One region of the Kribbella sp. NPDC049227 genome, then DNA from elsewhere that is predicted to be linked to it. Evidence: riboswitches for the same ligand, from Rfam matches in the RefSeq annotation. Region 1 holds a riboswitch; the other holds the start of a gene.
What was found. A riboswitch is a leader RNA that binds a small molecule or an ion and turns the genes downstream of it on or off. The one in region 1 is predicted to bind cobalamin.
Positions count from the first base shown of each region.

Region 2: it holds a riboswitch for cobalamin, as region 1 does, so the genes downstream of both, ACGFH6_RS43040 (ribonucleoside-diphosphate reductase subunit alpha) here and ACGFH6_RS16145 (putative cobaltochelatase) in region 1, are expected to answer to the same signal.

Region 1 covers NZ_JBICST010000003.1:829,045-834,537, reverse strand. Annotated here, with positions in the region: gene ACGFH6_RS16155 (cobyrinate a,c-diamide synthase) at 1-17, opposite strand, end outside; gene cobO (cob(I)yrinic acid a,c-diamide adenosyltransferase) at 106-720, opposite strand; gene ACGFH6_RS16145 (putative cobaltochelatase) at 720-2,753, opposite strand; cobalamin riboswitch at 2,821-2,974, opposite strand; gene ACGFH6_RS16140 (AAA family ATPase) at 3,138-5,493, shown strand, end outside.
Region 2 covers NZ_JBICST010000012.1:120,213-125,705, reverse strand. Annotated here, with positions in the region: gene ACGFH6_RS43050 (Fic family protein) at 1-721, shown strand, start outside; gene ACGFH6_RS43045 (DinB family protein) at 781-1,362, shown strand; cobalamin riboswitch at 1,434-1,590, shown strand; gene ACGFH6_RS43040 (ribonucleoside-diphosphate reductase subunit alpha) at 1,723-4,536, shown strand; gene ACGFH6_RS43035 (ribonucleotide-diphosphate reductase subunit beta) at 4,497-5,493, shown strand, end outside.

The sequences.
Region 1 (5,493 bases):
GAAGCCGGCGCCGCCACCACAACCCGCGGAATCACAGCGTCACCCCCACTCCCACACAGGGCTGCCGCTCCGCGCGCGCAGTCAGTTTCGCTGCGCTGGCGGGCGTTACCACTCGATGCCTTTCTGGCCCTTCTGGCCTGTGTCCATCGGGTGCTTGACCTTGGTCATCTCGGTGACCAGGTCGGCCGCGTCCAGCAGGCGCTGGTCCGCGTTGCGTCCGGTGATCACGACGTACTGGTGACCGGGCCGGTTCGTCAGCGTCTGCACGACCTCGTCGACGTCGACCCAGCCCCACTTCATCGGGTACGTGAACTCGTCCAGGACGTACAGGTCGTGTGTCTGCGCGGCGATCCGGCGCTGGATCTCGCGCCAGCCCTCGAGCGCGTCGGCGGCGTGGTCCTCCTCGGTGCCGGCCTTCCGCGACCAGCTCCAGCCCTCGCCCATCTTGTGCCACTCGACCGGCCCGCCCTGACCGGTCGCCGTGTGCAACTCACCGAGCGCCTTGAACGCGCTCTCCTCGCCGACCTTCCACTTCGCGCTCTTGACGAACTGGAACACGCCGATGTTCCAGCCCTGGTTCCAGCCGCGCAGAGCCATCCCGAAGGCGGCTGTCGACTTTCCCTTCATCTCACCGGTGTGCACCATCAGCAGCGGCCGGTTCCGGCGCTGGCGGGTGGTCAGTCCGTCGTCTGGAACGACGGCCGGTTGCCCCTTCGGCATCAGGCCGCCCTCCGGTCCGTCACCGTGCGGATGAGGTTGCCAGCGGCAACTTCACCGAGGTCGAGGTACTCGGCGCCTAGGTCGGCCGCGAGCTCCCCGGCCAGCCCGAGCCGGACGCCGCGACGCGGCTCGCAATCGACGACCACCGTGGCGATCCCGTGCTGGGCGAGCCAGCCGGCCGCCTGACGCGCGCGGGCGAACGCGTTGTCTCCGTGGGTGGCTCGGCCGTCGGTGACGAGCACGAGCAGTGGGCGTCGACGGGGGTCGCGGATCGCGGCGATCCGGAGTACCTCGGCGGCTTGCAGCAGGCCCTCGGCGAGCGGCGTACGTCCGCCCGTCGGCAGCGATTCAAGCCGGCGTACGGCGGTCTCGACGCTGCCGGTGGGCGGCAGGGCGACCGTCGCGGCGGCACCGGCGAACGTGACGAGTCCGACGGTGTCACGGCGCTGGTACGCGTCCAGCAGCAGCGAGACGATCGCGGTCTTCACCTCACCCATCCGCTTCTTCGTCCCCATCGAGCCGGACGCGTCCACGCAGAACAGCACGAGGTTGCCCTCACGCCCTTCTCGAACGGCGAGCCGCACATCGGACGGCCGTACGGCGAGACCCGGGCCGGTACGGCCGCGCGCATGCTGATGCGGAGCCGCGGATCGAATGGTCGCCAGGAGATGTGGGCGGCCTGCCTCACGTCCTGCGCGTGAACGGTCACCCACGACGCGCCCGACCTCGGTGATCGCCCGGGACCGCCGACCGGCGACGCCCGTCCCGGCGGCCTGCACACTGAGCAACCGCGCCTTGTAGGGCTCCGAGCTGCCGACTACCTCACCAGCCGGCGCCGGCCCAGGCCGGCCACTCGCCTCGCCGTCTTCCGGCCCATCCGGGTCGGCTCCGGCCAGGTCTGGGGTGGAGTGGGCAGGGTCCGCGTCGCCCGGGCTGCCGTCGTCCGCGGGATCCGCTCCCCCGCCCGGACCACCTGGACCGTCCGGATCGTCGTCCGGGTCCTCCGGTGGCGGAGTGCTGTTGTTGATCGCCTCTTCCAGCTGGTCCTCGTCAAGACCTGGAGCGTCGAACGGATTGCGGCGACGCCGGTGCGGCAACGCAAGCTTGGCGGCCGCGCGCACATCGTCCACCTCGACCACAGTGCGCCCGGACCAGGCAGCGTGGGCAACCGCCGTACGCGCGGTGACCAGGTCGGCCCGCATCCCGTCGACGTCGAACGACGCGCAGATCTCCGCGATCTGACGCAAGGCGGAGTCGGTGAGAATCACCTCGGTCAGCAGGTCGCGGGCCTTGACGATGCGCTCGGCGAGCTCGCGCTGCGGGCCGTCGTACCGAGCAATGAAGGCATCCGGATCCGCCTCGTACGCGAGCCGCGCGCGCATCACCTCGACCCGAACCGCAGGATCCCGGCTGGCAACGACGTCCACCGTCAGCCCGAACCGGTCCAGCAGCTGCGGCCGCAGCTCACCCTCTTCCGGGTTCATCGTCCCGACCAGCACGAACCGCGCCGGGTGCGTCACCGACACCCCGTCCCGCTCGACCGTCGCGCGTCCCATCGCCGCGGCATCGAGCAGTACGTCGACCAGATGGTCGTGCAGCAGATTGACCTCGTCGACGTACAGCAGACCGCGATGCGCCGCCGCGAGCAGCCCAGGCTCGTACGCCGTGACGCCCTCGGCCAACGCCTTCTCCAGATGCAGCGAACCAAGCACCCGGTCCTCGGTCGCACCCACCGGAAGCTCGACCAGCCGGGCCGGCCGAGTCTGCGCACCGGCCACATGCGGACCGTCCGGACAGGCCGAGTCCGGATGCTCGGGATCGCAGGAGAAGCGGCACCCGGGTACGACGTCCACCGGCGGAAGGATCTCGGTGAGCGCCCGGACCGCGGTCGACTTCGCCGTACCCTTCTCGCCCCGGATCAGCACCCCACCGATCGCCGGCGAGATCGCGGCCAGGATCAGGGCGAGCTGAAGATCGTCCATCCCGACCACGGCGGTGAACGGAAAACCGGAGGAGGGTGACGCAGACCGCACGGCGGGGAGTCCCTTCGTCGAGCGGGTGTCCACGCCCGCTACGGCTGGTACGCCGCACCACGGAGACCGCAGCCCGACGGACGGAGGTGGATGTCCTGGCTTCCGGGATTCATCCCGGTCACAGTGGCGGGACCGCCCCGGACTCCCGGCCGAAGCCGGTCACCGGTGTTCCTCCACAACCGTCCGCCCGATCATGACACACCCCGCCCTGTCCTCAGCGATGAGGTTCACAATCACCTGGCGCGCAGCGTTTCACAGGTACGTGTCGTAGCCGAAGGCGCCGCCGGCACCGCGAAAGTTGCGGTCGAACGCTTGATCACCCCCCGCCCGACCAGTACGTCGAGGTCTCCCGTCAGCGCGCCCGAGGGTGTTCACTGAGTACGCATGGGGGGTCCGCGGCCCGATCGTCGATTCGCCGGACGTGCTGCTGAACAAGAGTTCCTCGGCGATGCACTGTCGCGCGCCATCACCGGCGTACCGCACGCGATCGTCATCCATGGCGAGGCCGGCATCGGCAAGACCCGGTTGGCTCATGAGGTCTGCGGGGACTCGCATCTGAACGTGCTGTGGGGATCGTGTGTGCACTTCGGTGGTGCGTCCGTCCCGTTCGCCCCGATCACCGGCGCCTTACGGGATTGGCTCGGCCGCGCGGATGACGACGAGAAGGCCGAGACCCTCGCCGGCACCGACGGGCTGAACGCCTTGCTGCCCTCGCTGGGAGTCAGCGCGGGCGTCGACACCACCAGACTGCCGATGCTCGTCGACCTCGTGCTCAATCGGATCGCCGTACGGCGTCCGACGGTGGTGGTCGTGGACGATCTGCAATGGGCCGACGTCGCATCGCTGGACGTGCTGTCCTATCTGATCGCCGGGTTCCGGTCGCAGCCGCTCGTACTCCTGGCCACCTGCAGGACGGAGGAACGCGGCGAGGGGCATCCCCTCCACTCCTGGCTGGCCGACATGCGGCGGATGCCGTTCTTCGACGAGATCCGGCTGGATCCGCTGGACCTCGACGCCACCAGCAGCCAGATCGAAGGTCTCCTCGGCCGGGCGCCCGACGTCGAACTCGCGTCCGGCGTACTGGCACGGTCGGACGGCAACCCCTACCTCGTCGAACTGATGGTCACCGGCCTGTCCGGCACCGAGAGCACCTTGCCCCCAACGGTTCCCGCCGTACTCCGCGACGCGTTACTCGCGACCTGGCACGGCCTGTCGGACCAGACCCGCCTGCTCACCAGAATCCTCGCCGTCGGCGGCCGCCCGACCTCCGCCGCCGTACTGACGCAGGTCGCAGCCGGCCACGGCCTGTCCGCGACCGCGATCACCCCCTGCCTGGCCGAGGCCCAGGACCGCGGCGTAGTGCAAACCGAGACCACCGGAACCTCCTGGTTCCGCCACCCACTACTGGCCGAGGTCCTGTACGACGGCCTGCCACCGACGCAGGCGGCCGAGTTCCATGCCGACTATGTCCGCGTTCTGGAATCACAACCCGGTGACGCCGCGGCAGCCGACCTGGCCGTCCACAACGAGAGAGCCGGGAACATCGACGCGACGTACCACTGGTCGCTGATCGCCGCCGACCAGGCGGCGCGGCTGCGGGCGCCGACGGAGGAGGTGATCCAGCTCCGCCGAGCCTGCGCCCTGTGGGCGGCGGTGTCGCCGGCAGTCCGCGGCGGAAGGGACGAGAGGATCGGCTTGCTGCGGCGGACGAGCACGATCTGTCTGCGAGCAAGTCTGCCGGAGGTGGCCGTCACGCTCCTCACGCAGGCCTTGGGCCAAGTGGACAAGGAGCGCGAGCCGCTGCTGGCGTGCGATCTGCTGGTCGCACGGGCCAACGCGCACTGGAACTCGACCTCGCCGGGAATGGCAGATCTGACGGACATCCTCGAAGCGATCGAGCTGACGACGGACTTTCCCGCGAGCGCGGAGCGCGCCGTCGCGTTCGCCGAGCTGTCCGAGAACGAGACGCTGCACGGTCGCCCGGACGATGTGTTGCACGCGGAGGAAGCCGTCCGGATCGGGTACGCATCAGGCTCGCGGCGGGCCCTCGGACGAGCCTTCGCCGCCCGTGCCGCGGTGACGGACAGCGCCGCGCCCCTCGATTCGCTCGCCGACGCGGAACTGGCGGAACAACTGGCGAAGTCGTCGGGCGATGTCGACACCGCCGTGGGTGTCGCGATCTTCCGCTTCAACGCTCTCCATGCGCTCGGCCGGCGACCCGAGGCAGCCGACGTGACCCGCGCGGCCTATGTCGACGCTGTCTCTACCGGTGCCGGCGTCTGGGCCTGCTTCCTCGCCTTCGAGGCCGCCGGGGAGTTGATCGACCTCGGCCGCTGGGACGAGTGCCGGGCGTTGCTGCGCTCGGCGTTGGCGGCACGGGCCACCGGGATCCCTGGAGCCGGCGTGAGGTTGGCCGCGAGCCTGCTGGCTGTGAGGTCTGGCCGGGTCACGGAAGCCCGGCAGCATTTCGATCGCGCGCTGGAACTGATCTCCGACGACTTCAACCCCCTCCGTCCGGACATCACTGCCGCCGGCCTCGAGCTGATGACCGCGGAAGGCAAGCCCGCGGACGCCGTGGCCTGGGCACGCCCCCGCCTGACAGCCGAGGATCAAGAGCCAGACCCCTGGGACGACGAGGCCCTTCCGGCTTTCGCGTTTGCGGCTGCGGAGGCCGCCCGCTCTGCTCGGGACATCGGCGATCCCGCCGGAGTGGCAGCGGCGGTGGAGGCGGTCGGCAGCG
Region 2 (5,493 bases), on a different contig from region 1:
GCCCGACCTGCTGGCGGATCTGATGACCTTCGTCCGGGAGTCCCGGCTGCCGGTGCTGGCGAAGACCGCGATCGCGCACGCGCAGTTCGAGACCATCCATCCATTTGCCGATGGCAACGGCCGGACCGGGCGGGCGCTGATTCACCTGATCCTGCGGGCCGATGGACTCATCACGCGAACCGTGCCGCCGGTGTCGCTGTCGCTCGCCACCCACGCGATGCAGTACGTCGAAACACTGACGGCGTTCCGGCATGTCGGTCGCTCGACCACTGCGAAGGCTCGGTCGGCGGCGAATCCGTGGCTGCGGATGTTCGCGATGGCCTGCAGCCACGCGACGGCGGAGGCCGCTCGCTTCGAGCAGACGGCGGCCGAACTGAAGTCCGCATGGCGCGAGCGAGCCGCGCCCGTCCGCGGCGGCTCGGCAGCCGACCTGCTCATCGAGGCACTGCCCGCCGCGCCGGTGCTCACGCTCGCGGCGGCGGCGCAGCTTGTCGACCGCTCCCAGCAGGCGACCAACCAGGGTCTGGCGAGGCTCGTCGAGGCCGGCATCCTGCGTGAGATCACCGACGGCCGACGCAACCGCGTCTACGAGGCGCCCGAACTGATCGACGCGTTCACCCTGCTCGAACGCCGCTTCGCCAGCCCGGCCGCGGACACCCGGATCGAGCCACCTAGCAGACCGGTCCCATCGAGGCCAGCACCAACACGCCACGCACATTGACTTTCGTCTCCCGAGCGAGCAAGAATTCGAACATATGTTCGATCGTACAGGGAGAGATGATGCCAGAGCCGTTCGACTGGGACATCCTGCACCGGCCATCGGCGATGGCCATGGTCCGGGGCCAGCTCGGCTTCAGCTGGATGGTGCTGTCCGGCCGGCTCGCGCAGTTGACCGACGACCAGTACTTCTGGCGACCTAGCAGCGAGGCGCTGACCGTCGTGCGCCGGCACTACACCGGACGGTTCCGATCACTCGGGTCCGGCGAGTGGGTCGCGCAGTGGCCCGACGAGCCGGACCATCGCGGGCCACGCACGATCGCCTGGCTGATCGCCCATCTCACCGAGACATTCTTCGAGCGCTGGGAGTGGACGTTCGGCACGAGCCAGCAGGGACGTGCGGACATCACCCTGCACGGGAACGCGCGGGATGCGGTGGCGTGGCTGACACATTGGGTCGAGGCCTGGCAGGACGCGATCGCCGCTCTCGACGAGGAGCAGGTGATGACGATCGGCCTGAGCCAGGCGACCGAACTGGACGCGGGCGAGCCGTTCGGTCACGTCGTACTGCGGCTGAATCGGGAGTTGATCCACCATGGCTCGGAGATCATGACGCTCCAGGATCTCTACGCGGTCGCTGCGTGAGTTGCGGGCGAGGACCACAAGATGTGCGACACGCGGCGTGGCGCTACCACAAGATCTAGGGGTCGCCACTTAGCATCACTACTGCTGGTGGTTCGGAGTGGCCGGTACTGCGAGATGTGGGCCACGCCGAGGCAACAGGGGAATCCGGTGCGAGTCCGGAGCTGCCCCGCAACGGTGAGCGGAAGCCTTCCGCGAGTCCTGATACCTGCCACCGGCGCGTGCACCGCCGGTGCACGCGGTCCGAGACCTCGCGGGTGGGTCGCAGGGCGTGGCGGCAGTGTTCCCGGCCGGTGCTGCCGGCCCCGTCGTGCGCCCCTCCGCGTGGCTCCGGTCCTCCGAACTCGTTTGGAGACAACACCTGTGACGATTGCTTCCTCATCCCGGGCGGCGACAGCCGACCAGTCGATCCAGCTGACCGTCGTACGCCGCGACGGCGGCCACACCGGTTTCGACCAGACCAAGATCTCGGTCGCCATGACCAAGGCGTTCCTCGCCGTCGAGGGCGCCGAGGCGGGCACCACCCACCGGGTCCGTGACCTGGTGACCGACCTGACCGGCCGGGTCGTCGAGGCCCTGACGAGCCGCGGTGACGCCCGCCGCAGCGTGCAGGTCGAGGACATCCAGGACCAGGTCGAGCTGGCGCTGATGCGCGCCGGCGAGCACCAGGTCGCCCGTGCGTACGTCCTCTACCGCGAGGAGCGCACCAAGGCCCGCACCCCGGCCGACCCGTCCGGCATCACCGACAAGCCCGCGCTCACCGTCCGCGCGGCCGACGGCAGCGCGGCGCCGCTCGACGTCGACCGCCTGCGCGTGATCGTCGCGGAGGCGGCCACGGGTCTCGACGCGGTCGACCCCGAGCTGATCCTCGACGAGACCCTCGGCTCCTGCTACGACGGCATCGCGCAGCACGAGGTCGAGCTCGCGCTGGTGATGGCCGCCAGGTCGTATGTCGAGACCGAGCCGCAGTACAGCTTCGCCGCATCCCGGCTGCTGCTCGACCAGATCCGTCGCGAGGCGCTCGGACGCGTCCACGGCGAGCCGCGGCAGGCCAGCCAGGCCGACATGACCGACGCGTACGCCCACTACTTCCCTCGCTACATCCAGCTCGGCATCGAAGCCGGGCAGCTCGACCCGGAGCTGGCGAGCTTCGACCTGGACCGGCTCGCCGCTGCGATCCGTCCCGAGCGCGACCTGGACTTCACCTTCCTCGCCCTGCAGACCCTCTACGACCGCTACCTGCTGCACATCGACAAGGTCCGGTTCGAGTTGCCGCAGGCATTCTTCCTGCGGGTCGCGATGGGGATGGCGCTGCGCGAGGACGACCGCGAGGCACGGGCGCTGCAGTTCTACGAGTTGCTCAGCTCGTTCCGGTTCATGTCGTCCACACCGACACTGTTCAACTCCGGCACCACCCGGCCGCAGCTGTCGTCCTGCTTCCTGACCACGGTCGAGGACGACCTGGCCGGCATCTTCCACGGCATCCGCAACAACGCGATGCTGGCCAAGTACTCCGGTGGCCTCGGCAACGACTGGACCCCGGTGCGCGGGATCGGCGCCAGGATCCGCGGGACCAACGGCGAATCGCAGGGCGTCGTACCGTTCCTGAAGATCGCCAACGACACCGCGGTAGCTGTGAATCAGGGTGGAAAGAGAAAGGGCGCGGTGTGTGCGTATCTCGAGACCTGGCACGTCGACATCGAGGAGTTCCTCGACCTGCGGAAGAACACCGGCGACGAGCGCCGGCGTACGCACGACATGAACACGGCGAACTGGGTGCCGGACCTGTTCCTGCAACGGGTCGAGGCCGGCGGCGACTGGACGCTGTTCTCTCCCAACGAGGTGCCCGACCTGCACGATCTGTACGGGCCTGAGTTCGCCGCGGCGTACGCGCAGTACGAGGCGGCGGCCGACCGGGGCGAGATCAAGGTCTTCAAGCGGGTCAAGGCGGTCGACCTGTGGCGGCGCATGCTGACCGTGCTGTTCGAGACCGGGCATCCGTGGATCACCTTCAAGGACGCCTGCAACCTCCGCTCGCCGCAGCAGCACGACGGCGTCGTCCACTCGTCGAACCTGTGCACCGAGATCACCCTGAACACGACCGTCGACGAGACCGCGGTCTGCAACCTCGGTTCGGTCAACCTGGTCGCGCACCTGACCGAGGACGGGCTGGACGCCGACCTGCTCCGCGAGACGGTGAAGACCGCGGTCCGGATGCTCGACAACGTCATCGACGTGAACTTCTACACCACCGCGGAGTCGGAGCGGGCCAACCAGCGGCATCGCCCGGTCGGCCTCGGTCTGATGGGCTTCGCCGACGCACTGTTCGCGCTGCGGATCCCCTACTCCTCCGACGCCGCCGTGGCCTTCGCCGACAGCTCGATGGAGCAGATCAGCTACCACGCGATCGAGGCGTCCAGTGATCTCGCCGCCGAGCGCGGCCGCTACTCGTCGTACGACGGATCGCTGTGGAGCCAGGGCATCCTGCCGATCGACTCGCTCGAGCTGCTCAGGACGGCGCGGGACGGCGACCTGATCGTTGACCAGAGCAAGCAACTCGACTGGGACGCGCTCCGGCAGAAGGTGCTGCGCGACGGCATGCGCAACTCGAACGTGATGGCGATCGCGCCGACCGCGACGATCTCCAACATCTGCGGGGTGAGCCAGTCGATCGAGCCGACGTACAGCAACCTGTTCGTGAAGTCGAACATGTCGGGTGAGTTCACCGTGGCGAACCCGTTCCTCGTGGCCGACCTGAAGGCGCGCGGGCTGTGGGATCAGGTGATGGTGTCCGACCTCAAGTACCACGACGGCATCCTGGCGGGGATCGAGCGGATCCCGGCCGACCTGCGCGAGCTGTATGCGACGGCCTTCGAGATCGACCCGATGTGGCTGGTCAAGGCGGCGTCGCGGCGGCAGAAGTGGATCGACCAGTCGCAGTCACTGAATCTCTACATGGCCGCGCCGTCGGGCCGGGCGCTGGACGAGCTCTACAGGTCGACTTGGCGGTATGGACTCAAGACGACCTATTACCTGCGTTCCCAGTCAGCCACCCATGTGGAGAAGTCCACGCTCCAAGGGACGGACGGCCGGCTGAACGCCGTACCCGTTGCGCTTCCCGAGCCCACCGGCGCCGTGTGCGCCATCGACGACCCGGACTGCGAGGCGTGCCAGTGACGACCGGATTGGGAGAGATCGCCGTCGGGGCGTCCCGGGTCGAGGTCGCCGACAAGGCGATGATCAACGCGCGGGCGGACGTGAACCAGTTGCTGCCGCTGAAGTACCGGTGGGCCTGGGAGAAGTACCTTGCCGCCTGCAACAACCACTGGATGCCGACCGAGGTGTCCATGCAGGCCGACATCTCGCTCTGGAAGTCGCGCGACGGCCTGACCGAGGACGAGCGGATGATGCTGAAGCGCAACCTCGGCTTCTTCGCTACGGCGGAGTCTCTGGTCGCGAACAACATCGTCCTGGCCGTCTACCGGCAGCTGACCAACCCCGAGTGCCGGCAGTACCTGCTGCGCCAGGCGTTCGAGGAGGCCGTGCACACGCACACCTTCCAGTACATCTGTACGTCGCTCGGCCTGGACGAGGGCGAGCTGTTCAACATGTACCGCGAGGTGCCGTCCATCTCGGACAAGGACGCGTGGGCGCTGAAGTACACCCAGCACCTGGAGGACCCGGACTTCCGGACCGGGACGCCGGAGAGCGACACCGCGTTCCTGCGCGACCTGATCGCGTTCTACGTGGTGTTCGAGGGGATGTGGTTCTACACAGGATTCGCGCAGATCCTGTCGCTGGGCCGGCGGAACAAGATGGTCGGCATCGCCGAGCAGTACCAGTACATCCTGCGCGACGAGTCGATCCACCTGAACTTCGGCATCGACTGCATCAACCAGATCAAGCAGGAGAACCCACACCTGTGGACGGCCCGGTTCCAGGCCGAGGTGCGGCAGATGCTCACCGAAGCGTGTGAGCTGGAGGTCGCCTACGGCCGCGCGACGATGCCGAACGGCATGCTCGGCCTGACCGCGGAGCTCTGCGAGCAGTACATGCACTTCATCACCGACCGCCGCGCCGAGCAGATCGGCCTCGCGCCCCTCTTCGGCGAGACCCGCAACCCCTTCGGCTGGA